2 regions of the Streptomyces sp. SID5469 genome follow, and region 2 is predicted to be linked to the other one. Evidence: predicted binding sites of a transcription regulator. Region 2 holds the regulator's gene; the other holds the start of a gene.
What was found. The regulator HrcA, encoded in region 2, represses chaperone genes, less so after heat shock. The targets are predictions, from matches to a motif close to TTNGCACTCNGNNNNNCNGAGTGCNAA.

Region 1: the regulator HrcA is predicted to act here: its motif matches at 3,587-3,613, upstream of groL (chaperonin GroEL).

The regions. Positions count from the first base shown of each region.
Region 1 covers NZ_WWIN01000001.1:4,845,122-4,859,557, reverse strand. Annotated here, with positions in the region: gene GTY58_RS20550 (glucosyl-3-phosphoglycerate synthase) at 1-755, opposite strand, end outside; SAM riboswitch class I at 932-1,078, shown strand; gene thrC (threonine synthase) at 1,096-2,394, shown strand; gene GTY58_RS20540 (MoaD/ThiS family protein) at 2,470-2,745, shown strand; gene GTY58_RS20535 (cold-shock protein) at 3,199-3,405, shown strand; gene groL (chaperonin GroEL) at 3,740-5,365, shown strand; gene GTY58_RS20525 (phospholipase D-like domain-containing protein) at 5,492-7,990, opposite strand; gene GTY58_RS20520 (NADH:flavin oxidoreductase) at 8,371-9,498, shown strand; gene GTY58_RS20515 (SpoIIE family protein phosphatase) at 9,593-11,308, opposite strand; gene GTY58_RS20510 (STAS domain-containing protein) at 11,335-11,691, opposite strand; gene GTY58_RS20505 (hypothetical protein) at 11,863-12,450, opposite strand; gene GTY58_RS20500 (PTS transporter subunit EIIC) at 12,447-14,084, opposite strand; gene murQ (N-acetylmuramic acid 6-phosphate etherase) at 14,101-14,436, opposite strand, start outside.
Region 2 covers NZ_WWIN01000001.1:6,727,760-6,742,195, reverse strand. Annotated here, with positions in the region: gene GTY58_RS29095 (nitronate monooxygenase) at 1-342, opposite strand, end outside; gene dnaJ (molecular chaperone DnaJ) at 533-1,669, opposite strand; gene hrcA (heat-inducible transcriptional repressor HrcA) at 1,670-2,686, opposite strand; gene GTY58_RS29080 (MBL fold metallo-hydrolase) at 2,878-3,606, shown strand; gene GTY58_RS29075 (DUF3097 domain-containing protein) at 3,712-4,524, shown strand; gene hemW (radical SAM family heme chaperone HemW) at 4,561-5,793, opposite strand; gene GTY58_RS29065 (SpoIIE family protein phosphatase) at 5,829-8,048, opposite strand; gene GTY58_RS29060 (HAMP domain-containing protein) at 8,151-12,302, shown strand; gene GTY58_RS29055 (response regulator) at 12,315-12,899, shown strand; gene GTY58_RS29050 (AMP-dependent synthetase/ligase) at 13,078-14,436, opposite strand, start outside.

The sequences.
Region 1 (14,436 bases), 1.9 Mb from region 2:
AGCGCCTGGCCGTCCTGGTGGCGGTGCTTGCGCACGCCGACGTCGACCTGGGCGAGCGCGTCGAGGCCCACGAGGTGGAGGGCGTCGACGAGCATCCCCAGCTCCACGCCGTACCCGACGGGGAACGGGAGCTGTTCGAGCAGCGAGCGGCGGGCCGCGTACTCGCCGCCGAGCGGCTGGACGAAGCCGGCCAGCTGCGGCCAGTGCATGTTGAGGAGCGGCCGGGCCATCAGCTCGGTCACCCGGCCGCCCTGGCCCGCCGCGCCGCCCAGCGGCCGGTCGTACATCGCCTTCACGAGGTCGACGCCCGGGTCGGTGAGCAGCGGGCCCACGATGCCGGAGACGAAGTCCGACGAGAACTCCTTCAGGTCCGCGTCGATGAAACAGACGATGTCACCGCTGGTGACCAGGAGGGAGCGCCACAGGACCTCCCCCTTGCCGGGCACGGCCGGCAGCCGCGGGAGTATCTCGTCGCGGTGCACGACCCGGGCGCCCGCGGCCGCGGCCACCTCGGAGGTGCGGTCCGTCGAGCCCGAGTCGATCACGACGATCTCGTCGACGAGCGGGACCTGGTGCATCAGGTCGTGCCGGATGACGGCGACGATCTCGCCGACCGTCTCCTCCTCGTTCAGCGCGGGCAGCACGACGCTGACCGAGGAGCCCGAGGAGCGTTTCGCGGCCATGATCTTGTGGAGCGGGCGATCGGTCAGGGACCAGGAGCGGGTGCTCAGCCAGCGCTCGACTTCGTTCAGCACTCTGCGGCTCCTCACTGTCTGATCACACACTCGCATCAGCGCGTGATCCATCTCGCTGTTCGGACGACTATCTCAACTGTCCTGGCCTTCGGTTACAGTCTTGAACAACGCGGATGACCATCGCATGTCCTCGATCATCGGCGCGCACAGTGCTCCACAGTCAAACAACCGAATACCGCTCATCCAGAGGGGCAGAGGGATACGGCCCGATGAAGCCCCGGCAACCCTCCAGCCGGTCTTGTCACGTTGATGTGGCGAGGCTCCCGGCTCGGGAAGGTGCCAAATCCGTCTCACGGCGAAGTGCGTCGTGAGGAAGATGAGGAGAAAGGGCCTCGCCTCCATGGCTGCGCAGACTGTCGCAAGTACCTCCGTCACCTCCCCCGCGAACTCCGTCGACCTCGGTCCGGCCGCCGCGCTTTCCTGCCGCGAGTGCGGCCACCGCGTGCCCCTCGGTCCGGTCTTCGCCTGCGACGAGTGTTTCGGCCCGCTGGAGATCGCGTACGACTTCTCGGGCTACGACACCGAGGAACTCCGCAAGCAGATCGAGGCGGGCCCCGCGAACATCTGGCGCTATGCGCCGCTCCTGCCGGTCCCGGCGGACGTCGCCGAGAAGCCCAACATCAACCCGGGCTGGACCAAGCTCGTCCAGGCCGACAACCTGGCGCGTGAGCTCGGTGTCGACGCCGGCAAGCTCTTCGTGAAGGACGACTCCGGCAACCCGACGCACTCCTTCAAGGACCGCGTCGTCGCCCAGGCCATCGAGGCCGCCCGCGCCTTCGACTTCACCACCCTCTCCTGCTCCTCCACCGGCAACCTGGCCGGCGCGGTGGGCGCCGCCGCCGCCCGCGCCGGCTTCCGTTCCTGCGTGTTCATCCCGCACGACCTGGAGCAGGGCAAGGTCGTCATGGCCGCGGTCTACGGCGGCGAGCTCGTCGGCATCGAGGGCAACTACGACGACGTGAACCGCTTCTGCTCCGAGCTGATCGGCGACCCGGCCGGCGAGGGCTGGGGCTTCGTCAACGTCAACCTGCGGCCGTACTACGCCGAGGGCTCCAAGACGCTGGCGTACGAGATCTGCGAGCAGCTCGGCTGGCGGCTGCCGGACCAGCTGGTGGTGCCCATCGCCTCCGGCTCCCAGCTCACGAAGATCGACAAGGGGCTCCAGGAGCTGATCAAGCTCGGGCTGGTCGAGGACAAGCCGTACAAGATCTTCGGCGCGCAGGCCGAGGGCTGCTCGCCGGTGTCCGTCGCCTACAAGGCCGGCCAGGACGTCGTGCGGCCGCAGAAGCCGAACACCATCGCCAAGTCGCTGGCCATCGGCAACCCGGCCGACGGCCCGTACGTCCTCGACATCGCGCGCCGCACGGGCGGTGCGGTGGAGGACGTGAACGACGAGCAGATCGTCGACGCGATCAAGCTGCTCGCACGGACCGAGGGCATCTTCGCGGAGACCGCGGGTGGCGTGACGGTGGGTGTGGCCAAGAAACTGATCGAGAGCGGTCTGCTCGACCCCACCCTCACGACGGTCGTCCTCAACACCGGTGACGGCCTCAAGACCCTGGACGCGGTGGCCGGGACCGGGCTGACCGCGACCATTCGTCCCAGCCTGGACTCCTTCCGGGAAGCCGGCCTCGCGTGAACGGCGCGACCGGCCCCCACCAGTCCGCAGCTTGAGAACAGCCCTTCCCGTGTACCCGACCGGAGGTCACACCGCATGAGCGTCAACGTCCGCATCCCGACCATCCTGCGCACCTACACGGGCGGCAAGGCCGAGGTCCCGGCCCAGGGCGCGACCCTCGCCGAGGTCATCGCCGACCTGGAGAAGAACCACACGGGCATCGCGGCCCGCGTCCTGGACGACCAGGGCAAGCTGCGCCGCTTCGTCAACGTGTACGTGAACGACGACGACGTGCGCTTCGAGCAGGGCCTCGAGACGGTGACGCCGGACGGCGCCGGAGTCTCGATCATCCCGGCCGTCGCCGGCGGCTGACCGATACCGGTTCGGCGCCCGGTTATTACCGTCGGTAACGCCGGTTACCGAGAGTTCATCGAATTGCCCCCTCCGTGAGAGAAACGGAGGGGGCAATTCTGCATGGTTGAGCACGGTACAGTTGGGGAAGTCGCCTCGCTCTTCTTGCCGGATGCATATGAGTTCTCATCCGAAGCCCGACAAGAAACAGCCAAAGTGCCCCACCCTTTTAAGCCTTATACGGCATTTATGGGGCCCGACTTGCCCTGAATCTTTGCGAATTCTCCGCATATTCCCGATCGGCCAGACCCAGAATTCTCGTCCGATTGACCTGTTGCAGAGGGCAGTTGGACAGATACATTCAGCCGCGGTCGACGCGTTCCGGCGCACACCCCCAAGCCATTGGGGGGTGAGGTCTGACCCGGGTCCGCGAAGTGCGGTCCTGTGCAAGGGCCAGTAATAGGGGAGTTAGGCATGGCTCAGGGCACCGTCAAGTGGTTCAACGCGGAGAAGGGGTACGGCTTCATCGCGGTCGACGGTGGTGCGGATGTATTCGTCCACTACAGCGCGATTCAGATGGACGGCTACCGCACCCTGGAAGAGGGTCAGCGGGTCGATTTCGAGATCTCGCAAGGCCAGAAGGGGCCGCAGGCGGACATGGTCCGACTGGCGACCGGCTGAAGCACGCGCCGACTGACTGTTCGACGTGACGAAGGGCCCGTATCCCCTCCGGGGTACGGGCCCTTCGGTCTGCCCCGGGGCGTCCGGAGCGCCTGCGCACGTGTGGGGCGCACAGGTGCGTTCACCTGCGGATTGCCTGGAGCCGCTTGCACTCGGCAGGGGCGAGTGCTAATCATTGGCGTTAGCACTCTGAAGGTGAGAGTGATAACGAAGGACCGGGTCGGTGAGGCCCGCAGGCCAGGTGGTGCAAGGAACCACGGGGCAGGCAGGCCGTCCGTCGCGGGCGCCAGCGCGGTCCGGAGCAATCCACCCCAGTCCGGGAGGACCACTTCACATGGCCAAGATCATCGCGTTCGACGAGGAGGCACGGCGCGGTCTCGAGCGCGGGATGAACCAGCTCGCCGACGCCGTCAAGGTCACCCTTGGCCCCAAGGGCCGCAACGTCGTCCTCGAGAAGAAGTGGGGCGCCCCCACGATCACCAACGATGGTGTTTCCATCGCCAAGGAGATCGAGCTCGAGGACCCGTACGAGAAGATCGGCGCCGAGCTGGTCAAGGAAGTCGCCAAGAAGACGGACGACGTCGCCGGTGACGGTACGACCACCGCGACCGTCCTCGCCCAGGCGCTCGTCCGCGAGGGCCTGCGCAACGTAGCCGCCGGCGCCAACCCGATGGCTCTCAAGCGCGGTATCGAGAAGGCCGTCGAGGCCGTCTCCGGTGCCCTGCTCGAGCAGGCGAAGGATGTCGAGACCAAGGAGCAGATCGCTTCGACGGCCTCCATCTCCGCCGCCGACACCCAGATCGGCGAGCTCATCGCCGAGGCGATGGACAAGGTCGGCAAGGAAGGCGTCATCACCGTCGAGGAGTCCCAGACCTTCGGTCTGGAGCTCGAGCTCACCGAGGGTATGCGCTTCGACAAGGGCTACATCTCGGCGTACTTCGCCACCGACATGGAGCGTATGGAGGCGTCGCTCGACGACCCGTACATCCTGATCGCCAACTCCAAGATCAGTTCCGTCAAGGACCTGCTCCCGCTCCTCGAGAAGGTCATGCAGTCGGGCAAGCCGCTGCTGATCATCGCCGAGGACGTCGAGGGCGAGGCCCTGTCGACCCTGGTCGTCAACAAGATCCGTGGCACCTTCAAGTCCGTCGCCGTCAAGGCTCCGGGCTTCGGTGACCGCCGCAAGGCCATGCTCGGCGACATCGCCATCCTCACGGGCGGCGAGGTCATCTCCGAGGAGGTCGGCCTCAAGCTGGAGAACGCGAGCATCGACCTGCTCGGTCGCGCCCGCAAGGTCGTCATCACCAAGGACGAGACCACGATCGTCGACGGCGCCGGCTCGGCCGACCAGGTCGCCGGCCGGGTCAACCAGATCCGTGCCGAGATCGAGAACTCCGACTCGGACTACGACCGCGAGAAGCTCCAGGAGCGTCTGGCGAAGCTGGCCGGCGGCGTGGCCGTCATCAAGGCCGGTGCCGCCACCGAGGTCGAGCTCAAGGAGCGCAAGCACCGCATCGAGGACGCCGTTCGCAACGCGAAGGCGGCCGTCGAGGAGGGCATCGTCGCCGGTGGTGGCGTGGCCCTCATCCAGGCTTCCTCGGTCTTCGAGAAGCTGGAGCTCACGGGTGACGAGGCGACCGGCGCCAACGCCGTGCGGCTCGCCCTGGAGGCCCCGCTCAAGCAGATCGCCGTCAACGGTGGTCTCGAGGGTGGCGTCATCGTCGAGAAGGTGCGCAACCTGCCCGTCGGCCACGGCCTGAACGCCGCGACCGGTGAGTACGTCGACATGATCGCCGAAGGCATCATCGACCCGGCGAAGGTCACGCGCTCTGCCCTGCAGAACGCCGCCTCCATCGCCGCGCTGTTCCTGACCACCGAGGCCGTCATCGCCGACAAGCCGGAGAAGGCCGCCGCGGGCGGCGCTCCGGGCGGCATGCCGGGCGGTGACATGGACTTCTGATCCCTTCGCGGATCAGCGGTTCGTCGCAGTACGAGACCGAGGGCGGCACTCCCATTCCAGGGGGTGCCGCCCTCGGGCGTTCACGCTCTCCCGCCGCGGCCGCCCGGGCCGCGGCGGGACAGGTGATCAGGAGTTGCTGAACGCGTCGCGCAGCCGCATCTCGTTGTGGCCGTTGCCGTCGTAGTCGTCCGAGTACGTCAGCGCGAGCCGGCCGTTCGAAGCGACGGCCACGGCCGGGCCGCCCTGGCCGCCGCCGGTCACCACGTTCATCCGGGTGGCGGGGAACCTGCCGGTCGTCGTGCCGTCGGCGTTGAAGCCGCGGGCCCACACGTCGTCCTTGCCCGCGTACAGGGTGGCCGGGTTGCCGACGAGCACGTCGAAGGCCTCCTTCCACGCGACGACGAAGGTGCCGTCGTCGGCGACCGTGACATCGGCGTCCGTCTGGTCGGAGATCGGCCGCTTGCCGTCGACGTAGGGACCGCTGCTCGTGCCGTCCTCGGTGGTCCGCTGGTCCGCCGCCGCGGGGCTGCCGGCCGCCGAGAAGAAGCGCTGGTTGATCCGCTGCGGCCGGACCAGGGTGCCCGCGCCCGTGGTGTACTCGTCCGTCCAGGCCACGACGAACCGGCCGTCACCGGCGGAGGCCACCGCGGGCTTGGTCTGCTGTCCGTCGGTGAGGGAGTTGCCCACCTTGCGGGCCACGGTGAAGCCGCCCGAGGTGTTGAGCTTGGCGACACCGATGTTGAGGCCGCCGTTGCCGTCCGCGTCCTCCTCCCAGGCGATCACGGTGTTCCCGGCGTTGTCGATCGCCGCGTCGGGCCGCCGGTTCGATCCGGCCGCACCGGAGTTGATCGTGCTGACCTGGACGTCCTGGTAGCGCAGCGCGCCGGTCGCGGACCAACTGCTCGCGTACACCTGGTTGAGGGTCGAGCCGTCGGCCGTGTTCTCCCAGGCGACGCTGTAGGAGCCGTCGCCGGCCACCGCGACCGTCGGCCGCAGCTGGTCCCCGTCACCGGAGGCGTGCGGACGCGGCAGGGTGGTGACCGTGCCGTCCGGGGTCACCTTGCGCACCGCGATGTCGGCGTACTTGTTGCCGTCGTCGTCCTTGGCCCACACGACGATCGCGTTGCCCTGGTCGTCCACGCCGACGTCGGGCTTCTGGTGCGACCAGGTCGTGCCGGTACCGGTGTTGCCGTTGCTCAGCAGCTTCTCGTCCCACAGCGGCGCACCGTCCTTGTACAGGCGCAGGTACACGTCGGTGCCCAGCTCGCTGTCCGAGGAGTCGTGCCGGTCGCCCTGCTCGTAGGCCACCGCGGTGTAGACGGACGAGGTGCCGCCGGAGGCGACGGCGCTGTAGTGCTGGTCGCCGTTCGCGTTCACGTTGACCCGGGAGTAGTGCTGCGACGTCGAGCCGTACTTCGCGGCGTCGAGGTCGACCGCGCTCGCGCGCACCTTGTTGAAGTTGGCGACGTAGGCCTGGTAGGTGCCCGCGTCGTCGATGCGCAGAATCGTCTCGTCGTTCGTCTTCAGCGAGCCCGCGGTCCAGTTGTGGGAGCCCGTGTACACGTGCTGGACCTGGGTGCCGTCGCTCTTCTTCCACTCCGTCAGCAGGTACTTGGAGTGGGTGGTGCCGTGGTTGCAGGAGGCCCCTGCGGAGGTCTTGTAGCGGCAGCCGCCGGGGCGGTTGCCGTAGGCCGCGATGTCGAGGGCGGTCAGGTCGTTGATGCCGTCGTTGCCGCCGCCGTCACTGAGGTCGCGGGCGTTCGCGTCGACGCTGCATCCCTGGGACCGCTTCGTCGCCAGGGCGTCGTAGACGGCCGGGCGGGTGGTCCGCTGGTCGAGTTCGGCGGCCGAGATCCTGATCTTTCCGTCGTTCGAGCAGTCGACCTGGTCGATGAACGAGGCGAGGATGTCGGCGTTGCCGTAGTGGGCGGCGTCCGAGGCGGTGTCGCGCGGGGAGAAGTACGCCTCGACCGGGGAGCTCGGGTCGCCGGTGGAGTAGTCGTACGTCGTGTGCAGGCTGTCGCCGGCGTGCTTCACCTGGTCGTTGAAGTGCGCGCGGTACCGGGACGCGAGGGTCGCGTTGCCGGACACGACGACCGCGTTGTTGATCTCGCCGTCCTGGCCGCCCGCGAGGTTCTGCGAGGCCTGCCAGACGACGTTCTTGCGTCCGTCGGTGAGCGAGTCGAGCACGAGGTACTTGTCGTGGTCGATCGCGTTCGTGTCACCCGAGCCGTTGCCCAGGCAGCCGCGGGAGCACCAGGTGAGGGTGGAGTTGCCGGTCAGCGCGAGGCTGTCCAGGTCGCTGCTGGGCCGGTTCGCCGACTCCGAGATGATGCGCAGCGTGACGCCGCGGGTCTGGGCGGCGGTGAGCTTCGCCCGCAGGTCCGAGCTGTTGAACCAGTACATGCCCATGTACAGGGTCGAGCTGGGAGCCGCGAGGTCGATCAGGTCGCCGACCGAGGTGTTGATCGAGGAGTCGTAGGTCGTGGGCTTGGGGTAGTTGAAGACCGATGTGTAGTTCCCGGAGACCACGGTCTCCGCCTGGGCGGTGGCCGGAGCGAGCAGTGTCGCGCCGAGCGCCAGGGGCGCGGCGAGGGCCGCCATCCGTCTTATGTGTCTGCCCATCAGGGTCCTTTTGTTCGCACGGTGTTCGAAGCGATCACACCTTATAGACAGGCGTGAACCGCTCTTCACGGGAGCTTCGGGCCGTGGGGGTTTTGGAGTCGCGGACGGGGACCAGGGTCGGGTGATCGTCCGCGGCCGACGTACGGGACGGGCGCCTCGGCCAGGTCATGGGGCGCGAGGGCGGTTACGTGCAGCTGCGGCCGGTGGGCGGCGGGTGTGAGTGGGACTGTCCGCCTGAGTGGGTGGGGGAGCCCGCGAGCGTATCCGGGATCACACGGGCCGGGGCCGTAGGAAGGAATGCGGGGGTACGCGGGGCGGTTGGGGTTGATGCATACGCACATATCTCATGCCCTCTTTTTCCCCGTTCCGAGGAGCCCCGCGTGACCGTCACCACCGATGCCACCGACCGCGCCGCACAGATCCTGTCCCGGCCGGTCACCCTCAACGGCCTGACCGTCCCGAACCGGATCGTGATGGCGCCGATGACCCGGCAGTTCTCCCCCGGCGGCATCCCCGGTGAGGACGTGGCCTCGTACTACGCCCGCCGCGCCGCCGCGGGTGTCGGCCTGATCGTCACCGAGGGCACGTACGTGGGGCACGAGTCGGCCGGGCAGAGCGACAGCATTCCGCGCTTCCACGGCGAGGAGCAGCTGGCCGGCTGGTCGAAGGTCGCCGACGCCGTGCACGCCGCCGGCGGCACGATCGTGCCGCAGCTGTGGCACATCGGCATGGTGCGCGGCGCGGGCGAGCCGCCGTTCGCGGACGCCCCGCCGGTCGGCCCGTCCGGCATAGGCACCGAGGGCGCCGAGGTCACCGGCAAGGCCATGACCCAGCAGGACCTGGACGACGTCATCGAGGCGTTCGCGAAGGCGGCGGCCGACGCCGAGCGCATCGGCTTCGACGGCGTGGAACTGCACGGCGCGCACGGCTATCTGATCGACCAGTTCCTGTGGGCGGGCACCAACCGCCGCACCGACGCCTACGGTGGCGACCCGGTGGCCCGGACGAAGTTCGCGGCGGAGATCGTGGCCGCGGTCCGGTCGGCGGTCTCCCCCTCCTTCCCCGTGCTCTTCCGCTACTCGCAGTGGAAGCAGCAGGCGTACGACGCCCGCCTCGCCGAGACCCCGGAGGAGCTGGAGGCGATCCTGGCCCCGCTGGCGGCGGCGGGAGTGGACGCCTTCCACGCCTCCACGCGCCGCTACTGGCAGCCCGAGTTCGACGGCTCCGACCTCAACCTGGCCGGCTGGACCAAGAAGATCACCGGGAAGCCCGCCATCTCGGTCGGCTCGGTCGGCCTGAACGGCGAATTCCTCAAGGCCTTCCAGGGCGAGGGTTCCACCGTGCGGGGCATCGACGACCTCCTGGACCGTCTGGAGTCCGGGGAGTTCGACCTGGTCGCCATCGGCCGCGCCCTGCTCCAGGACCCGGAGTGGGCGGCGAAGGTACTGGCCGGACGGTTCTCCGAGCTGGCCGCGTACGACGCGTCCTCGCTGAAGACGCTGCACTGAGCCGAGCTGTTCGCGGTACGACGAGGGCGGTATTCCCGGCACCCGGGGGTACCGCCCTCGGGCGTGCTACAAGGTGGCGGTGCGGGCCCGGAGGTCAGGCGGTGGGGGGCGTGCGGGCGGCGATGAGGGTGATGTCGTCGCGGGTGTCGCCGAGGTCGTGCGCGAGCTGGGCGCAGAGCCGGTGCAGAGGCAGCTGGCGGTGGGTGGTGGCGTACTGGCGCAGGCGGGTCATGCCGACGTCGAACGGCTGCGCGCGGGATTCGACCAGGCCGTCGGTGTAGAGCAGGAGGGTGGCTCCGCCGGGCAGACGGGTGTGGGCGGTGGGGCGCTCCGCGGTGGGCCTGACTCCCAGCAGCATGGCGCGGGGGCCGGTGAGGTAGGTGGCCGTGCCGTCGGCGGTGATCAGCAGGGGTGGGGGGTGGCCGGCGACCGACCAGGCCAGGTCCCAGGTTCCGTCCGCGGTGGGGTGCAGGCGGGTGAGGATGGCGGTGGCGGAGTCGGCGAGGGTCAGACGGGCCTGGGCGGTGTCCAGGCGGCGCAGGATCTGGCCGGGGTTTTCCTCGGGGCGGTCGACGACCAGGGCGCGGAGCATGTTGCGCAGTTCGCTCATGCGGGAGGCGGCCTGGATGTCGTGTCCGGTGACGTCGCCGATGGCCATGGCCAGGTCGCCGTCCTCCAGGAGGAAGGCGTCGTACCAGTCCCCGCCGACTTCCGCTGCCCGCTGGGCGGGCTGGTAGTGGGCGGCCAGCTCCAGGCGCGGCACGGTGGGCAGGTCGGTGAGCAGGGCGCGCTGCAAGGTGGCGGCGATGTCGGCCTGGGCGGCGTGCAGGCGGGTGTTGTCCAGCCCGAGTGCCGCGCGGCGGGCCACTTCCTCGGCCAGGATCCGGTCGGCTTCGTTGAACGGCGGGCTGGCCGGCGCGCGGACCAGCGTCAGGGCCCCGAACGTGCTGGCGCGCAGCCGCAACGGGACCACGAGGGCCTCGTGGGCGTCCACCAGCGCGAACAGGTCTCTTCCCGGATATGCGGGTCCGGCCGGCAGCGGAGCGGTCAGGTGCTGCGTGCCGGCGCCGCCGAACACCCGGGACAGTGCCGCGTCGTGGGCGGGATGGCCCGGCAACGGCTCGCCGATGTCGTGCGGTCCGGAGGGCAGGACGCCGGGCAGGTGGTGGGTGGCGGCGGCGCGCCGGCGCGTGAGGCCGGCGGTCAGGTCGATCAGGGCGGTGTCCGCCAGGCGGGGCACCAGTTGCCGTACCAGCCGGCCCAGTGCCTCGTCCGCGTCCAGGGTGCTGACCATGGCCAGCGTCAGCTCGCTGAGCCAGGTGATCTCCGACAGGTCGTACTCGGCCTGTTCGCGCATGGTCTCGCTGTGCGCGTAGCGCCGGGCGCGGCGTCCGTCCCGCGCACGTCTGGCGGAGGCGTCGTGGAAGACGACCACCGCGCCCTTGTCGTATCCCATCTCCTCCGGCAGCGGAGCCGCGGACCACCACACCTGCACGGGGGTGCCATCGGCGCGCAAGAGCACGGCCCGGTCGCCGCTGATCCGCTTGCCGAGCACGATGTCGGCCAGGACCGGCCGCTGGGCAGGCAGACCGTTCTCGTCGCCTTCCATCGGGTGCAGCGTGTGGTGGGCGTCGACGCCGAGCAGCGTGCCCGGCGCATAGCCCAGCAGCCGCTCCGCCCACGGGTTGCAGGCGATCACCTTTCCCTGCCCGTCCACGGCGTACATGCCCGCGCCCACGGCTTCGAACAGCGCCGACGTCAACGCCTCGTTCGCGTCGAAGTCCTCGTCCCCGCCCGGGGAACTCTCCACGCAGCCCATTTTTGCCCTCCTGGGCCTCAGATTCTTTCCAGGCCCTTGGGCGTCGGGCCGTACGCGCACGCCGCCGGGACGTCACCGAACACCTCGACGGCGGCGTCCAGCCCGGTCAGCCTCAGCAGCTCGCGGACCTGCTCGCCGGGGCCCGCCAGCCGCAGCCTGCCGCCCAGTGCCCCGGCACGCCGCATCCCGTACACCACCACGCCGAGGCCCGCGGAGTCCATGAACGACACCTGTCCCAGATCCAGCACGATCAGTCCGTGATCCTCGGCGGTCAAGGAGTCCACCGCCTCACGCAGCGCCGGCGTCAGGTCGCAGTCCACCTCGCCGGTGAGGACCACCACTGCCCATTTCCCGCGGTCCTCGGACCGTCGCACGCTGGACATCGGAACCAACACGGTGGTTCCTCCTCACCCTGGAATCCCCCCATAGTCGCACCCGGGCCGGGCACACCAGGAGGCATCGGGTGCCCGGCGGCGCTCCTACGGGTTCCCGGCGGCGCTCCTACGGGTTCCCGGCGGCGCTCCTACGGGTTCCCAGCGGCGCTTCTACAGGTTTCCCATCGGCTCGATGTCCACCTTCAGGGGCTCGCCCCAGATGCGCAGGACCTCGTAGTCGGTGAACTCGTGCACCAGGCGGTAGGCCATCGCCGGGCGCGGGCCTCTGCGCTGCGCCGCGAGGTACTGCTCCGCCTCGCGCTTGTCCCGGCGCGGGGTGCCGCACAGCTGCCAGACCTGGCCGTTCCACAGCTCCGGGAGCCAGCGCTGCTGGGGCTGGGGGCGGTCGCCGCGCACCCCGTAGCGGGACTGGGCGCGCTCGGCGGTGCCGTCCGCGCCGGGCGGCCTGCCGTGCGGGTACGTGTCGTTCACCTGGGAGCGGCGGGCGGCGCGGCGGCGCGTCTCGCACAGCAGACACAGGTCGGGCGCGTCCTCGTCGACCGGGCCGTTCGGATGCTCGGCGCAGCGGGTGCTGGGCGCCGCCGCGCTGACGCTGTCCTCCAGCAGGTCGAGGGCCCGCTTCAGGTCGGCCTTGACCTCGTGCAGGCGCGCGTCGGGCGTCTGTGAGCTCAGTGCCTCGCCGTGCTCCCCGACGAGTCGCAGGGCGCGGCCCAGAGCGGTCAGTTGCGCGTGGTTCACAGGGTGCGGTTCCCTTCCGGGTCGTGCGGGGCGGCGGTGTCGGTCGGGGTGGTGGTCATGGCCGGTGCGGCGGTGCCGGTCGGTGCGGCGATATCAGTGCGTTCAGCCTCGCACACGCCACCGACAACGCCGAACGAGCCGAAGAAGTACGTCGCCCCGAACCCCACCGCGTACCCCGTCAGCAGGCCGCCGGCGTAGATCGCGGCGCTGGGGAGCAGGCCCCCGCTCCCCGCCAGCAGCGGAAACAGGGCCCAGCCCGACGGGCCGATCGCCGTCGAGCCGATCCGGTCGCCCAGCATCGAGAAGAGGCCCACGAAGGCGCCGCCCGCCGCGCCGCCCGCGCAGGCCGTGAGGAACGGGCGGCCGAGGGGGAGCGAGACGCCGTAGATCAGGGGTTCGCCCACGCCGAGCAGGCCCGCCGGGAGCGCCGACCGGATCGTCGTACGCAGGGAGTGGTCGTGGCGCAGCCGGACGTACACCGCGAGGGCCGCGCCGACCTGGCCCGCGCCCGCCATCGCCAGCACGGGGAGGAGGACCGTGTAGCCCTGCTGTTCGATGAGGGTGGTGTGGAGGGGGATGAGGGCCTGGTGCAGGCCCAGCATCACCAGGGGGAGGAACAGGCCGCCCAGGATCAGGCCGGCGAAGACGCCCGTCGTGGACAGGAGCCAGGTCGCCGCCGTGCCGATGGCCGACGTGGCCGCTCCGGCCGCGTACATCAGGCCGTACAGGGTCACCAGGCCGGTCAGCAGGACCGTGAGCGTGGGGGTGACGAGGACGTCCAGGGTGTCCGGGACCCAGGTGCGGCACCACTTCTCGACGTACGTTCCCAGGAGCGCGGCCGCCAGCGCGCCGAGGACACCGCCCTGGCCCGGGGACAGCGTCGTACCGAACACCGTCACCTTCGCCACCCCCGCGTACACGATCACCGCCGCCACCGCGCCGCCGAGGATCGGGGTGCCGCCGAACTCCTTCGCCGTGTGGTGACCGACGAAGACCGCGATCAGGGCCATGAAGCCGGAGGCGACGGCGGCGAGGGCGGGGGTGAGGGAGGGCAGCCACCCCAGGTTCAGGAGCAGGCCGTTCACGCCCGCGATGACGCCGCAGCCGATCAGGGCCGGGATCAGCGGGACGAAGATGTTGGCGATCCGGCGCAGGAGAAGGCGTACGGGGGTCGCGTGACGCTGCCGCTGAGCCGCCTTCAAGGCGGCGCCGCGCGCCGCGAGCCGGGCGGCCTCGGTACCGGGAGCGCTACCGCGAGCGGGGGGCTCGGCGGCTACCGGAGTCTCGGAGGTCGCCGGTCCCTCGGCGGCCGTCGGTGCTGCGGGCGTCGGGGCCCCGGCGGTCACCGGCAGCGCGTTCGCCGGTGCCTCGGTGGTTTCCGATGCCAGCAGTTTCTCGAATTCCGGGGTCACCTTCGCGACCGTTCCCGGGCCGAGGACGATCTGGTACGTGTCGTCGTCCACCACCCCCAGCACGGCCGGCAGCGCCCTGAGGGATTCCTCGTCCACCAGGGAGCGGTCGGCCAGGCCCAGGCGCAGGCGGGTCATGCAGTGGGCGACGGAGGTGACGTTCGCGGCGCCGCCGACCAGGGGGAGGATCGCGGCGGCCGTGGCTGAGTGAGGAGTGGTACGCACCTGCCGAGCGTGCTGCTCAGCGGGGCGCCGCCGCGAGCGCCGCGCGCAAATGGCCGTCGCTCTCCTCCAGAAGGCGGGCGGCGGTCGGTCCGTCGACCCCGCCCAGGATCGTGAGGATCGCGTTCTTCACCTCGCCGTCCGTGGCCGCGAGGGCCCGCTCGACCTCCTCGTCCGCCGCGCCCGTCGCCAGGGCCACGATGCGGCGGGAGCGGGCCCGCAGCTTCTCGTTCGAGGCGCGTACGTCGACCATCAGGTTCCCGTACGTCTTGCCGAGGCGGATCATCGTGATCGTCGACAGCATGTTGAGGACGAGCTTCTGGGCCGTGCCCGCCTTCAGCCGGGTGGAGCCGGT
Region 2 (14,436 bases):
CTTGGCGTCGTAGCCGTCGTCGCGGCCGCTGTCGGGATCGCCGAGCTCGGTCTCGTACCAGGACGCCTCGCCGGCGAGCTGGTTGGCGTAGACCTCGACGGCGGCGGGGTCCGCCTGCTCGGGCTGCGGCATGAAGAGGTTCACGCCGAAGGGGCGGCCGGTCAGCCCGCGTAGCTGCTTGATCTCCTGGTACATGCCGTCGGCGGTCTTGTACCCGGCGGCGAGGAACCCGAGCCCGCCGGCCTCGGACACGGCGGCGGCGAGCTGCGGCACGGAGACGCCGCCCGCCATGGGGGCCTGCACGATCGGATGTGGGAAGAGATCGGTCAGCGCGGAGGACATGACGGCATGTTGTCACGTCCTCCGTACAAGTCCGAATCCGGCCGTGCTGCTGGCATAGGCCGGCGGAATGGGCTCGCGTCAGGCGGCGCGGGCACCGTCCTTCGGGGGCGAGATCAGGCCATCCGGCCCTGCGACCGTACTCGCGCCCCGTCCGTCGGTCCGGGGCGGCAGCCACCGGACCGCACCCATGTCAGCGGCCGTTGAACGCGTCCTTCAGCCGCGAGAACAGTCCCTGCTGCCCCGGCTGGAACTGCCCCGTGGGCCGCTCCTCGCCACGCAGCTTGGCCAGTTCACGCAGCAGGCGCTCCTGCTCGGGGTCCATCTTCGTCGGCGTGGTGACCTCGACGTGGACGATCAGATCGCCCCGGCCGCCGCCCCGCAGATGCGTGATGCCCCGGCCGTGCAGCGGGATCGACTGACCGGACTGCGTGCCCGGGCGGATGTCGACCTCCTCCATGCCGTCCAGCGTCTCCAGCGGGACCTTCGTGCCGAGGGCCGCCGCCGTCATCGGGATCGTGACCGTGCAGTGCAGGTCGTCGCCGCGCCGCTGGAAGGTCTGGTGCGGCAGCTCGTGGATCTCGACGTACAGATCACCGGCCGGACCGCCGCCGGGGCCGACCTCGCCCTCGCCCGCGAGCTGGATCCGTGTGCCGTTGTCGACACCGGCCGGGATCTTCACGGTCAGGGTCCGGCGGGAACGCACCCGGCCGTCGCCCGCGCACTCCGGGCACGGCGTCGGAACGACCGTGCCGAAGCCCTGGCACTGGGGGCAGGGGCGGGACGTCATGACCTGGCCCAGGAAGGACCGCGTCACCTGCGAGACCTCACCGCGGCCGCGGCACATGTCACAGGTCTGCGCGCTCGTCCCCGGGGCGGCACCCTCGCCGCTGCACGTCGTACAGACGACGGCCGTCTCGACCTGGATGTCCTTCGTCGTGCCGAAGGCCGCCTCGTCGAGCTCGATCTCCACCCGGATCATGGCGTCCTGGCCCCGGCGGGTGCGCGAGCGCGGTCCGCGCTGCGACGCCGTGCCGAAGAACGCGTCCATGATGTCGGAGAAGTTGCCGAAGCCACCGGCGCCGAAGCCGCCCGCGCCTCCGCCGCCGCTCTGCGAGAGCGGGTCACCGCCGAGGTCGTAGACCTGCTTCTTCTGCGGGTCCGACAACACCTCGTAGGCGGCGTTGATCTCCTTGAAGCGCTCCTGCGTCTTCGGATCGGGATTGACATCCGGGTGCAGCTCGCGAGCGAGCCGCCGGAATGCCTTCTTGATCTCGTCCTGAGACGCGTCGCGGCGCACGCCGAGTACGGCGTAGTAGTCCGTGGCCACTTACGACTCCGCCAGGATCTGTCCGACGTACCGTGCCACTGCGCGTACCGCTCCCATCGTTCCCGGGTAATCCATGCGGGTCGGTCCGACCACGCCGAGTTTGGCTACTGCCTCGTCGCCCGAACCGTAGCCGACGGAGACCACGGACGTGGAGTTGAGTCCCTCATACGCGTTCTCGTGACCGATCCGTACGGTCATGCCCGAATCCCCGGCCGAACCAAGCAACTTGAGGAGCACGACCTGCTCCTCCAGCGCCTCGAGGACCGGCCGGATCGTGAGAGGGAAGTCATGTCCGAAGCGGGTGAGATTGGCGGTGCCGCCGATCATCAGCCGCTCCTCGGTCTCCTCGACGAGCGTCTCCAGAAGAGTGGAGAGCACGGTCGTGACCGTACCCCGGTCCTCGGGATCGAACGCCTCGGACAGGTCCTGCACGAGCTGCGGCACGTCCGCGAAGCGACGGCCGGCGACCCGGCTGTTGAGCCGCGCGCGCAGATCCGCGAGGGACGTCTCCCCGAACGGCGCCGGGCAGTCGATCATCCGCTGCTCGACCCGGCCCGTGTCCGTGATCAGTACCAGCATCACGCGCGCGGGGGCGAGCGACAGCAGCTCCACGTGCCGCACGGTGGACCGCGTCAGCGACGGGTACTGCACGACGGCGACCTGCCGGGTGAGCTGCGCCAGCAGCCGCACGGTCCGGCCGACGACATCGTCGAGATCGACGGCGCCGTCGAGGAAGTTCTGAATCGCGCGCCGCTCGGGCCCGGTCATCGGCTTGACGCCCGCGAGCTTGTCGACGAAGAGGCGGTAGCCCCTGTCCGTGGGGATGCGGCCCGCACTGGTGTGCGGCTGCGCGATGTAGCCCTCGTCCTCCAGCGCCGCCATGTCGTTGCGCACGGTCGCCGGGGAGACTCCGAGGTTGTGCCGCTCGGTGAGCGCCTTGGAACCCACCGGCTCCTCGGTGCCGACGTAGTCCTGGACGATGGCGCGCAGCACCTCGAGCCTGCGTTCACTGAGCATCGCGCACACCTCCAGTCGTCCGCTCGCCGTTTCTCCTGGCACTCAGCGCGCGCGAGTGCCAGCATCCCCGCGCCCAGTGTACGGCTGTGAGGTACGGCCCCGGCAAGGGCGGTCCTGCGAAGTCGTGCCGAGGTGACCGACCTGTCCGGTGGTGTCCTGCCGGGCGGGGCGGCTGGGGCTAGCGTCTCCGTATGCGGGTGACTTGGGAAGAGGCGGGATGGGAGAGCGTGGCGCCGTTCGTCGGGCGGCGCCGGCTTCCGGGGTGGGACTGCACGGTCGGGCTGGTGATCGGCGACAGCGCGGCCCTCATGATCGACGCGGGGTCGAGTCTGCGGGAGGGCGCGCTGCTGCGGGCGGAGGCGCAGCGGCTGCTGGGACCCGGCCGCCGTGTGACGCATCTCGCGCTCACACACCCCCATTTCGATCATGTCTTCGGCGCGGCGGCGTTCTCCGGGGTGGAGGTCTTCGGCGCGGTCGGCCTGGACACGGCCCTCGCGCACGGCCGCGAGGAGCTGCGCGCGGACGCCGTGCGCAACGGCCTGGACCCGCGCGCGGCGGAGGGGGCCGCGGACCTGCTCGTACGCCCCCGCCACCATGTCTTCGGCGAGTGGACCCTGGACCTGGGCGGCGAGGTGCAGGTGCTGCTGGCGAACGTGGGTCCCGGTCACACGGCGTACGACCTGGCCGTCCTGGTGTCCTCCTCGCCGGAGGTCGTCTTCTGCGGCGACCTGGTGGAGGAGTCGGGCGAGCCCCAGGCAGGGCCGGACGCGATCCCGTCACACTGGCCGGCGGCCCTGGACCGGCTGCTGGACCTGGGCGGACAGGACGCTGTGTACGTCCCCGGCCACGGAGCCACGGTGGACGCGGCATTCGTCCGGACCCAGCGGGACGAACTGGCGGCCCGCTTCGGCATCGCGTAGCGACCCGCTTCGGGACGGCGTGGGCACGCCGGATTGCGGGACTCCCGGCGTGTCGGGGCGCCCCGCTCCTCCGTCTCCCGCCGCGCTTCTCCTATCGTCATGCGAATGCGCCAGTACTCGCCGGATCTGACCCCGCCGTGGAAGAAGCCCAAGCCCGTGCCCGAGGTCCCGGCGGACCCGGGTCTGGTGGTGGAGGAGCCCGGCACCGGCTTCTGCGGGGCGGTGATCCGCTGCGAGGCGGGCACGGTGACGCTGGAGGACCGCTTCGGCAAGCACCGGGTGTTCCCGCTGGAGCCGCGGGGCTTTCTGCTGGAGGGCCGCGTGGTGACCCTCGTCCGCCCGTCCGGCAACGCTCCCGTACGCCCCACCCGTACCGCCTCCGGTTCGGTGGCCGTCCCCGGCGCCCGCGCCCGGGTGGCCCGCGCCGGCCGCATCTACGTCGAGGGCCGCCACGACGCGGAGCTGGTCGAGAAGGTGTGGGGCGACGATCTGCGCGTCGAGGGGGTGGTGGTGGAGTACCTGGAGGGCGTCGACGACCTGCCACGGATCGTCACGGACTTCGCCCCGGGCCCGGACGCGCGCCTCGGCATCCTGGTCGACCACCTGGTCCCCGGCACCAAGGAGTCCCGCATCGCGGAGTCGGTGACGAGCGAGTACGCCTTGGTGGTGGGCCACCCCTACATCGACGTGTGGGAGGCGGTGAAGCCGGCGTCGGTCGGCATCCAGTCCTGGCCCCGTGTCCCCCACGGCCAGGACTGGAAGAAGGGCGTGTGCCGCGCGCTCGGCTGGCCGGAGAACACGGGCGCGGCCTGGCAGCACATCCTGTCCCGCGTGCGCTCCTACAAGGATCTGGAGCCGGAGCTCCTGGGCCGGGTGGAGGAGCTGATCGACTTCGTCACGGCCGGAGGTCCGGCCTGACCCCCGGACAAGCGCCGGACCCCGGCCGCCGACGGCTCAGTCCACCAGGTCCCTGACCACCGCGTCCGCGAGCAGCCGCCCCCGCAGCGTGAGAACGGCGTGGCCGGCGTCGTACGGGCCGGGCTCCAGGAGGCCGTCCGACAGTGCCCGGCGGGAGGCGGCCAGGCCGTCGGGGCGGAGCAGCGACAGCGGGCAGCCCTCACGCAGCCGCAGTTCGAGAAGAACGCGTTCGACGCGGCGGTCCTCCTCGGAGAGGAGTTCGCGTCCGGCGCCCGGGGACTTCCCCGCCGCCAGGGCGCCCGCGTAGGCCCCCGGGTGCTTCACGTTCCACCAGCGCACCCCGCCCACGTGGCTGTGCGCGCCGGGTCCCGCGCCCCACCAGTCGGCGCCCCGCCAGTACAGCTCGTTGTGCAGGCAGCGGCCCGCCTCGGAGGTGGCCCAGTTCGACACCTCGTACCAGTCGAAGCCCGCCGACGACAGGATCTCGTCGGCGATCAGGTACCGGTCGGCGTGGACGTCGTCGTCCGTCATCGGGACCTCGCCGCGGCGGATGCGGCGGGCGAGCTGTGTGCCCTCCTCGACGATCAGGGCGTACGCGGAGATGTGGTCCGGGCCCGCGCCGAGCGCCGCGTCCAGCGAGGCCCGCCAGTCGTCGTCCGTCTCCCCCGGTGTGCCGTAGATCAGGTCCAGGTTGACGTGGTCGAAGCCCGCCGCCCGCGCCTCCGCGACGCACCGCTCGGGACGGCCGGGCGTGTGCGTGCGGTCGAGCACCTTCAGTACGTGCTGCCGGGCGCTCTGCATGCCGAAGGAGACACGGTTGAAGCCGCCGGCCCGCAGGGTCGCGAGGTACGCCGGGTCCACCGACTCCGGGTTCGCCTCCGTCGTGACCTCCGCGTCGTCGGCGAGGCCGAACTCGTCGCGGACCGCCCCCAGCATCCGTACGAGGTCGTCGGCGGCCAGCAGCGTCGGCGTACCGCCGCCGACGAACACCGTGCGCACCGGGCGGGGGTCGTCACCGAGCACCTTGCGGGCCAGGCGTACCTCGTCGATCAGCGTCTCGGCGTAGTTGTCGCGGGAGGCCAGAACGCCTCCCGTGCCGCGCAGCTCGGTCGCCGTGTAGGTGTTGAAGTCGCAGTAGCCGCAGCGGGTCGCGCAGTACGGCACATGGAGGTAGAACCCGAGGGGACGCTCGGCAGCCCCGGCCAGGGCGTGCGCGGGCAGCGAACCGTCGTCGGGGACGGGTTCGCCGTCGGGAAGTGCGGAAGGCATGCCTTCCATTGTCCAGCACCGGCGGGGATGCCCGTTTACGTTCCTTCTCCCCGGCTCGGTGCTCCGCGCTCCGCCTGTAACACCAGCAGCGCCAGATCGTCCTCCGGCGGGCGCGCCCCGAACTCGTGCACCAGCCGTCTGATGCGTTCCGCGATCAGCTCGGCGCTCAGCCCCGCGCACCCCGCCAGCGCCGCCGCGAGACCGTCGCCGTCGTCGAACTGGTGCGAGCCGCTGCGCCGCTCGGTCACCCCGTCCGTGACGCACAGCAGCGTGTCGGCGGGGTGCAGCTCGAAGGTCTCGCAGGTGTACGTCGCGTCCTCGACGACCCCGAGGAGCGTCTGCGGCTGAGCCACGGGCCGTACGTCGCCGTCCGGGGTCAGCAGCAGCGGCAGCGGATGCCCGGCGGAGGCGAGCGTGCACCGCACCCCGCCCTCGAAGGGGACCAGCTCGCCGTAGAGGAGGGACAGGAAGCGGTTCTGCGGGCCCTCGTCGGCGCCGAGACCGGGTCCGCCCGCCGCCACCAGCGCCCTGGCCGCCGCGTCCGCCGCCTCGGTCGCGTCGTCGAGGAGGAGCTGGTTGAGGCGGTCCAGGACGTCCGCGACCTGGTAGCCCTCGCGCGCCAGGAGCCGCAGCCAGGGCCGGGCGAGCCCGATCACCACGGCGGCCTCGGGCCCCTTGCCCTGCACATCGCCGACGGCGAAGCACCAGCGCCCGTCCCCGGCCGGGAACAGGTCGTAGAAGTCACCGCTGGGTCCGCCCTTGTCGAGCGGCTCGTACACGAGGGCGCTGCGAACCCCGGGGATCTCGGCGACCGCGCCGGGCAGCAGTCCGCGCTGGAGGACCCGGCTGATGGTGGCCTGGCGCGCGTACTGGCGGGCCGCCCCGATGGCGAGGGCCACCCGGCGGCTCAGGTCCTCCACGAGGCCGGTGATCTCGTCGGGGTAGCGCAGCAGCCCGGCCCGCCCGATGACCAACGTGCCGAGCGGACGGCCGCCGGCGATCAGCCGGTACGCGAGCGCCGAGCCGCTCGCGCCGTGCGGGCCCAGTGCCTCGGCGGGCCAGGGCGCGGGCACGGGCCGGGTGCGCACCGACTCGGGCAGCCGGGGCGGGTGCCTCTCCAGCGCCCGGCGCAGGTCCTCGATGCGGTTCTCGCTGCCGTGCCAGACGCGGGCGAGCCGCGGCCCCGGAGCCATGCCCGTCTCGGGGCCGCGCCAGCCCGTCGCCTCGTCCTCCAGCCACACCGCGCACCAGTCGGCGAGCCGCGGTACGAGGAGCTGGCCGGCGAGCGCGGCGACCAGGTCCTCGTCGAGCTGTCCGGCCAGCAGGTCGGAGGCCTCGGCGAGGAAGGAGAGCGCGCCCCGGTTGAGCCAGTCGTGGTCCTGCGTGCCGCGTGGACCGGAGGCCTCGGGGTGGCCGGAATTCTCGGCGAACCCGATACCGAGCCCGATACCGAGCCCGGAATCGAGCCCGGAATCGAGCCCGGAGCGGTCGGGGTGCTCGGGGCCCTCGAAGGGCTCGAAGTGCTCGGAGCCCCCGACGTGCCCGAAATGGCCGGGATACCCGGGGTGCTCCGGCCCGAATATCTCGTCCGCCCGCAGCCCGCGTCCGAGGGAGCGCTCCCCGGCGTACGCCCCGATCCCGTCCTCGACGACCGGTGTCCCCTCGACGGGCAGCACGCCGTCGCCGGCCGGCGCCCCGTCGACAGGCAGCGCCCCGTCGACGGGCAGCCGGGCCCAGACGGTCTTGGCGCCGGTGCGGTACGTGATGCCCCAGGCCTCGGAGAGCGCGGAGACGAGCCGCAGGCCGCGCCCGTACTCGGGCGTGCCGTAAGGGCGTTCGGCGGCCGCGGTGCCGTAGGGGTGGCCCGCGGCTTCGTCCCGTACCGCACGCGAAGGGTGGCGGTCGGAGACCTCGACGACCAGCCCGGCCGGCTCCTCCTCGGACTCGTCGATGCGGCACACCAGGTCGACGTCCGTACCGGCGTGCACGACGGCGTTGGTGACGAGTTCGCTGACCACCACCACGGCGTCGTCGGAGAGCCGGCCGGGCAGTGACGCGGCGCCGGACAGGCCGAGTTCGGCCCAGTCGGCCAGCGCCTCGCGGACGAAGCGGCGGGCGGCGCCGGGCGCGAGAGAACCGCCGGGCAGCGTCGTACGCACAGTCGTGCGCCGTCCCGCCCCCTGGTGCGCGGGCGCGCCGGGGGCGCGGGATACCGCGTCCCGCTGCGTCTCCCGTTGCGTGGGAAAGGCCCCCATGGACAGCTCCCCGAGCAGATCGGACGAATACACCTCAGTTGATGCGGACAGAGTGACAGACTGGCCGCGCCCATAAGCGTCGAGTTACCGAAGTGGGCCGCCATGAGTGAGAACAGTGCTACGCGAGTGCTCGAAGACGGACAGATTCGAGCATCGGATCTGCGTCCGCTGCTCGCCGCCATGACCGCCGCCCGGGACGGAATCTTCACCCGGGTGCCGGAGACGGGGCACGGCCTGGTGGCCGAGCTGAGCACGGCCTTCAACCAGATCATGGACCGGAACGCCCACTTCAACTCGGAAGTGCAGCGCGTACGGCGGGAGCTGGTGCGGCACGGCCGGCTCGACGAGCGGCTGTCGGCGAGCCCGGGGCAGGGCTACTGGGCGGCCCGGGTCAGCGATGTGAACCAGCTGCTCGACGCGCTGGTGGCTCCGGCGGCGAACGCGACGCGGGTTCTGGACGCGGTGGCGGGCGGCGATCTGACCCAGCGGGTCGATCTGCACGACGGCAACCGGCAGTTGCGCGGAGATCTGCGCCGCCTGGGCCGGGCGGTCAACAAGATGGTCGACCAGCTGTCGCTGTTCACCGGCGAGGTGACCCGGGTGGCCCGCGAGGTCGGCACCGAGGGGCGGCTCGGCGGGCGCGCCAAGGTGCAGGGCCTGTCGGGGAGCTGGCGGGATGTGACCGAGGCGGTCAACACGATGGCGTCCCGGCTGACCGCGCAGGTCCGCGACATCGCCCTGGTGACCACGGCGGTGGCCCGCGGCGACCTGACCCGAACGGTGACCGTCGAGGCGACGGGTGAGCTGCTGGAACTGAAGCTCACCGTGAACACGATGGTCGACCAGCTCTCCGCGTTCGCCGACGAGGTCACCCGGGTGGCCCGCGAGGTCGGCACGGAGGGCCAGTTGGGCGGCCGTGCGCAGGTGCGCGGGGTGTCGGGGGTCTGGAAGGACCTCACCGACAACGTCAACTTCATGGCGTCGAACCTGACGTCGCAGGTCCGCAACATCGCCCAGGTCACCACGGCCGTGGCCAACGGCGACCTCAGCCAGAAGATCACGGTCGACGCACAGGGCGAGATCCTCGAACTCAAGTCGACGATCAACACGATGGTCGACCAGCTCTCCGCCTTCGCCGACGAGGTCACCCGGGTGGCCCGCGAGGTCGGCACCGAAGGCAACCTGGGCGGCCGTGCCCAGGTCAGAGGCGTGTCGGGGGTATGGAAGGACCTCACCGACAACGTCAACTTCATGGCGGACAACCTGACCTCGCAGGTCCGCAACATCGCGCTGGTGTCGACCGCCGTGGCCCAGGGCGACCTCGGCAAGAAGATCACGGTGGAGGCGAAGGGCGAGATCCTGGAGCTGAAGTCGACGATCAACACGATGGTCGACCAGCTCTCCGCCTTCGCCGACGAGGTCACCCGGGTGGCCCGCGAGGTCGGCACGGAGGGCAACCTGGGCGGTCAGGCGCAGGTCCGGGGCGTGTCCGGCGTCTGGAAGGACCTCACCGACAACGTCAACTTCATGGCCCTGAACCTGACTTCGCAGGTCCGCAACATCGCGCAGGTGACGACGGCCGTCGCGAACGGCGACCTGTCGAAGAAGATCACCGTCGACGCCCGCGGCGAGATCCTCGAACTGAAGGACACCGTCAACACGATGGTGGAGCAGCTGCGCGCCTTCGCCGACGAGGTGACGCGCGTGGCCCGTGAGGTCGGCACCGACGGGCGGCTCGGCGGGCGCGCGCAGGTGCTGGGCGTCTCCGGCGTCTGGCGCGATCTGACCGACAACGTGAACTACATGGCCGACAACCTGACCTCGCAGGTGCGGAACATCGCGCAGGTCGCGACGGCCGTGGCCCAGGGCGACCTGTCCAAGAAGATCGACGTGGACGCGCGCGGCGAGATCCTGGAGCTGAAGACCACCATCAACACGATGGTCGACACGCTGTCCTCCTTCTCCTCGGAGGTCACACGGGTGGCCCGCGAGGTGGGCAGCGAGGGCCAGCTCGGCGGCCAGGCACGGGTCGAGGGCGTGTACGGCACCTGGAAGCGCCTGACGACGAACGTGAACGAGCTCGCGCTCAACCTCACCACCCAGGTCCGCGCGATCGCCGAGGTGGCGTCCGCGGTGGCGCAGGGCGACATGTCGCGGTCCATCTCCGTGGAAACGCGTGGCGAGGTCGCCGAGCTGAAGGACAACATCAACCTGATGGTGGCCAACCTCCGCGAGACCACCCGCGCGAAGGACTGGCTGGAGTCGAACCTGGCGCGTCTCGCCGCGCTCATGCAGGGTCACCGGGACCTGATGGAGGTCGCGGACCTGATCCTGCGCGAGCTGACGCCGCTGGTGAACGCCCAGTACGGCGCGTTCTTCCTGGCCGATCCCGACGAGGACGGCGCCTCTCTGCGCACGACCGTCCCCGCGAAGGGGCTCGCGTTCATCGCCGGATACGGCTCGGCGCACTCGGTGACCGTCGACACGGGCGGCATGCCGGTCCACGGCCTCGTCCGCCAGGCCGCGCGGGAGAAGAAGCGGATCCTGGTGGAGGAGGCCCCACCCGACTACATCAAGATCAACAGCGGTCTGGGGGAGGCGGCCCCCGCGAGCGTCGTCATCATCCCGATCCTCTTCGAGGACAAGCTCCTCGGCGTGATCGAACTCGCCTCCTTCTCCCGCTTCTCCGATGTCCACCTGGCGTTCTTCGACCAGTTCGTGAACACCATCGGCGTCGCGATCAACACCATCATCGCCAACTCCCGCACGGAGTCCCTGCTCGGCGAGTCCCAGCGCCTCGCCATCCAGCTCCAGGACCGCTCGGACGAACTCCAGTCCCAGCAGGCGGAGTTGCAGCGCTCCAACGCAGAACTGGAGGAGAAGGCGGCCCTGCTGGCGACATCGTCCCAGTACAAGTCGGAGTTCCTGGCGAACATGTCGCACGAGCTGCGTACGCCGCTGAACTCGCTGCTGATCCTGGCCCGCCTGCTCTCCGACAACCCGGACGGCCATCTCTCCGACCAGGAAGTGCAGTTCGCGACGACGATCCACCGCTCGGGCTCCGACCTGCTCCAGCTGATCAACGACATCCTCGACCTGTCGAAGATCGAGGCCGGCCGGATGGACGTACGCCCGAAGAAGCTCCCGCTGATCAAGCTGCTCGACTACGTCCACGCCACGTTCCGCCCGCTCACGATCGACCGGGGGCTCGCCTTCGACGTCGCGGTCGGCGAGGACGTACCGCGCGAGATGTACTCGGACGAGCAGCGCCTCCAGCAGATCCTGCGCAATCTGCTGTCCAACGCGATCAAGTTCACCGCGAGCGGCCGGGTCGAGCTGCGCGTGGGCCGGGTCAAGGACCCCGAGCACCGCTACACCCGCGAGGACAGCGAGGAAGTGATCGCCTTCGCGGTCTCCGACACCGGCATCGGCATCGCGCCGGAGAAACTCCCGGTGATCTTCGAGGCGTTCCAGCAGGCCGACGGCACGACCAACCGCAAGTACGGCGGTACGGGGCTCGGGCTGTCCATCAGCCGGGAGATCGCCGGTCTGCTGGGCGGCCGGATCATCGCCGAGAGCGTCCCCGGCAAGGGGTCCACCTTCACGCTGTACGTCCCGGTCGTCAGCCCGGGCCACGCGGCGACCGGGCCGGCGCCCGAGGAACGTCCGCTGCCGACGCCCGAGCAGCTGTCCACCGAGTCGTACATCACCCACGATCCGGAGGACTCCTGGCCTGCGCCCACCAAGCTGGAGGAGTGGCAGGTGGGGCGCGCGGGGCAGGTGCTGCCCGGCCGGCGGGTGCTGATCGTGGACGACGACATCCGCAACGTCTTCGCGCTCACCCATGTGCTGGGCCGCGTCGGCATGCCCGTCCTGTACGCGGAGAACGGCCGCGAAGGCATCGAGACGCTGGAGCGCAATCCGGACGTCGAACTCGTCCTGATGGACATCATGATGCCGGAGATGGACGGCTACGAGACCATCTCCGTCATCCGCCGCACCCCGCGCTGGGCGGGCCTGCCCATCGTCGCGCTGACCGCGAAGGCGATGCCGGGAGACCGCGAGAAGTCCATCGCGCGCGGCGCCAACGACTACGTACCGAAGCCGGTGGACGTCGATCAGTTGCTGACCGTCGTCTGCGCGCTCCTGGACCCCGAGGGCGCGGACGCCGAGGAGCGGGACGACTTCGCCGAACCCACCGATCCGGGGCCGGTCACATCCGGGGAGCCCGCGGTCCCGCCGCTGACGGAGTGAGGCACAGTCACCATGAGCGCTGAGGAAACGACCGACGAGCGCGCCAGCATCCTCCTGGTCGACGACATGGAGGACAACCTGATGGCGCTGGAGGCCGTCCTGGGGTCCCTCAACGAGCCGCTGATACGCGCACGGTCGGGCGAGGAGGCGATGAAGGCGCTGCTGCGGCGGCGGTTCGCCGTCGTCCTGCTCGACATCCGCATGCCCGGTATGGATGGCTTCGAGACCGCCGCGAACATCAAACGGCTCGACCAGACCAAGGACGTCCCCATCATCTTCCTGACGGGTACGGACGCCGACGCGGGCTACGCGTTCCGCGGATACGCGACCGGCGCGGCCGACTATCTGACGAAGCCCTTCGATCCCTGGGTGCTGCGCGCCAAGGTGAGCGTCTTCCTCGACCTGCACCGCAAGAACCGCCAACTGGAACGGATGCTCGCCCGCGAACAGGAACGGTTCGACGAGCTGGCGGCCCGCCTGAGAGAGATAGGGACACGGGTGGCGTCGAGCGACCACCAGGAGGTCCTGGAGCTACGCCACCACGTGCAACAGATGGAGGAGCTGTTACGGGGGATGCGCCAGGGGCGGGGCGTCTGACGCCCCGCCCCTCCACGAACCTGCGCTCAGGGCGGGGTGTGTGACCCCCCGCCCCTCCAGGGCCGCTCAGGCCTCCCGCGACCCCGCGTACATCTCATCGATCAGGTGCTCGGCTGCATCACCGCGGGGGACGACCCCCGCACCCCCAGCCGACCCCGAGACCACCCGAACCCGACGCCTAAGCCTCCCGCGACCCCGCGTACATCTCGTCGATCAGATGCTTGTACTCGCGTTCGACGACCGGGCGCTTCAGCTTGAGGCTCGGGGTGATCTCGCCGTGTTCGATGTCGAGGTCGCGCGGCAGGAGGCGGAACTTCTTGATGGTCTGCCAGCGCTGGAGGCCACCGTTCAGTTCCGTGACGTAGCCCTCGACCAGGGCGACCGTCGCGGGCGCGGCGACCACGTCGGCGTACGACTTGCCGGCCAGGCCGTTCTCCTTGGCCCACTCCAGGATGGACGGCTCGTCGAGGGCGATGAGGGCCGTGCAGAAGTTCCGGTCGGCGCCGTGCACCAGGATGTTGGAGACGTACGGGCACACACCCTTGAACTGGCCCTCGACCTCGGCGGGCGCGATGTACTTGCCGCCCGAGGTCTTGATGAGGTCCTTCTTGCGGTCCGTGATGCGCAGATAGCCGTCGGGGGACAGCTCGCCGATGTCGCCGGTGTGGAACCAGCCGTCCGGCTCCAGCACCTCGGCGGTCTTCTCCGGCAGCCCGTGGTACCCCTCCATGATGCCGGGGCCGCGCAGCAGGATCTCGCCGTCGTCCGCGATCCGCACCTCGGTGCCGGGCAGCGGCTTGCCGACCGTGCCGGTGCGGTACGCCTCGCCGGGGTTCACGAAGGAGGCCGCGGAGGACTCCGTGAGGCCGTACCCCTCCAGGATGTGGATGCCGGCGCCGGCGAAGAAGTAGCCGATCTCGGGCGCGAGCGCGGCACTGCCCGAGACGCACGCGCGCAGGTTGCCGCCGAAGGCCTCGCGGATCTTGGCGAAGACGAGCGCGTCCGCGACCTTGTACTTGGCGCCGAGCCCGAACGGCACGGAGGCCGCGCCGGTACGGCGGAAGTTGTCCTGGCTGACCTTGGCGTACTCGCGGGCGACCTCGGCCGCCCACTGGAAGATCTTGTACTTGGCGCCGCCACCCGCCCGCGCCTTGGCAGCGACCCCGTTGTAGACCTTCTCGAAGATGCGCGGTACGGCAGCCATGTACGTCGGCTGCACCACCGGCAGATTCTCGATGATCTTGTCGACGCGGCCGTCGACGGCGGTGACATGCCCGACCTCGATCTGCCCGGACGTGAGCACCTTGCCGAAGACGTGCGCGAGCGGCAGCCACAGGTACTGCACGTCGTCCGCGCTGATCAGACCGGTCCCGGCGGTGGCCTTCGCCATGTACGACCAGTTGTCGTGCGGGAGCCGGACACCCTTGGGGCGGCCCGTGGTGCCGGAGGTGTAGATGAGGGTGGCGAGCTGGTCGGAGGTGATCGCGCCGACCTTCTCCTTGATCAGGTCGGGGTTCTTCTCCAGGTGGGCGGCGCC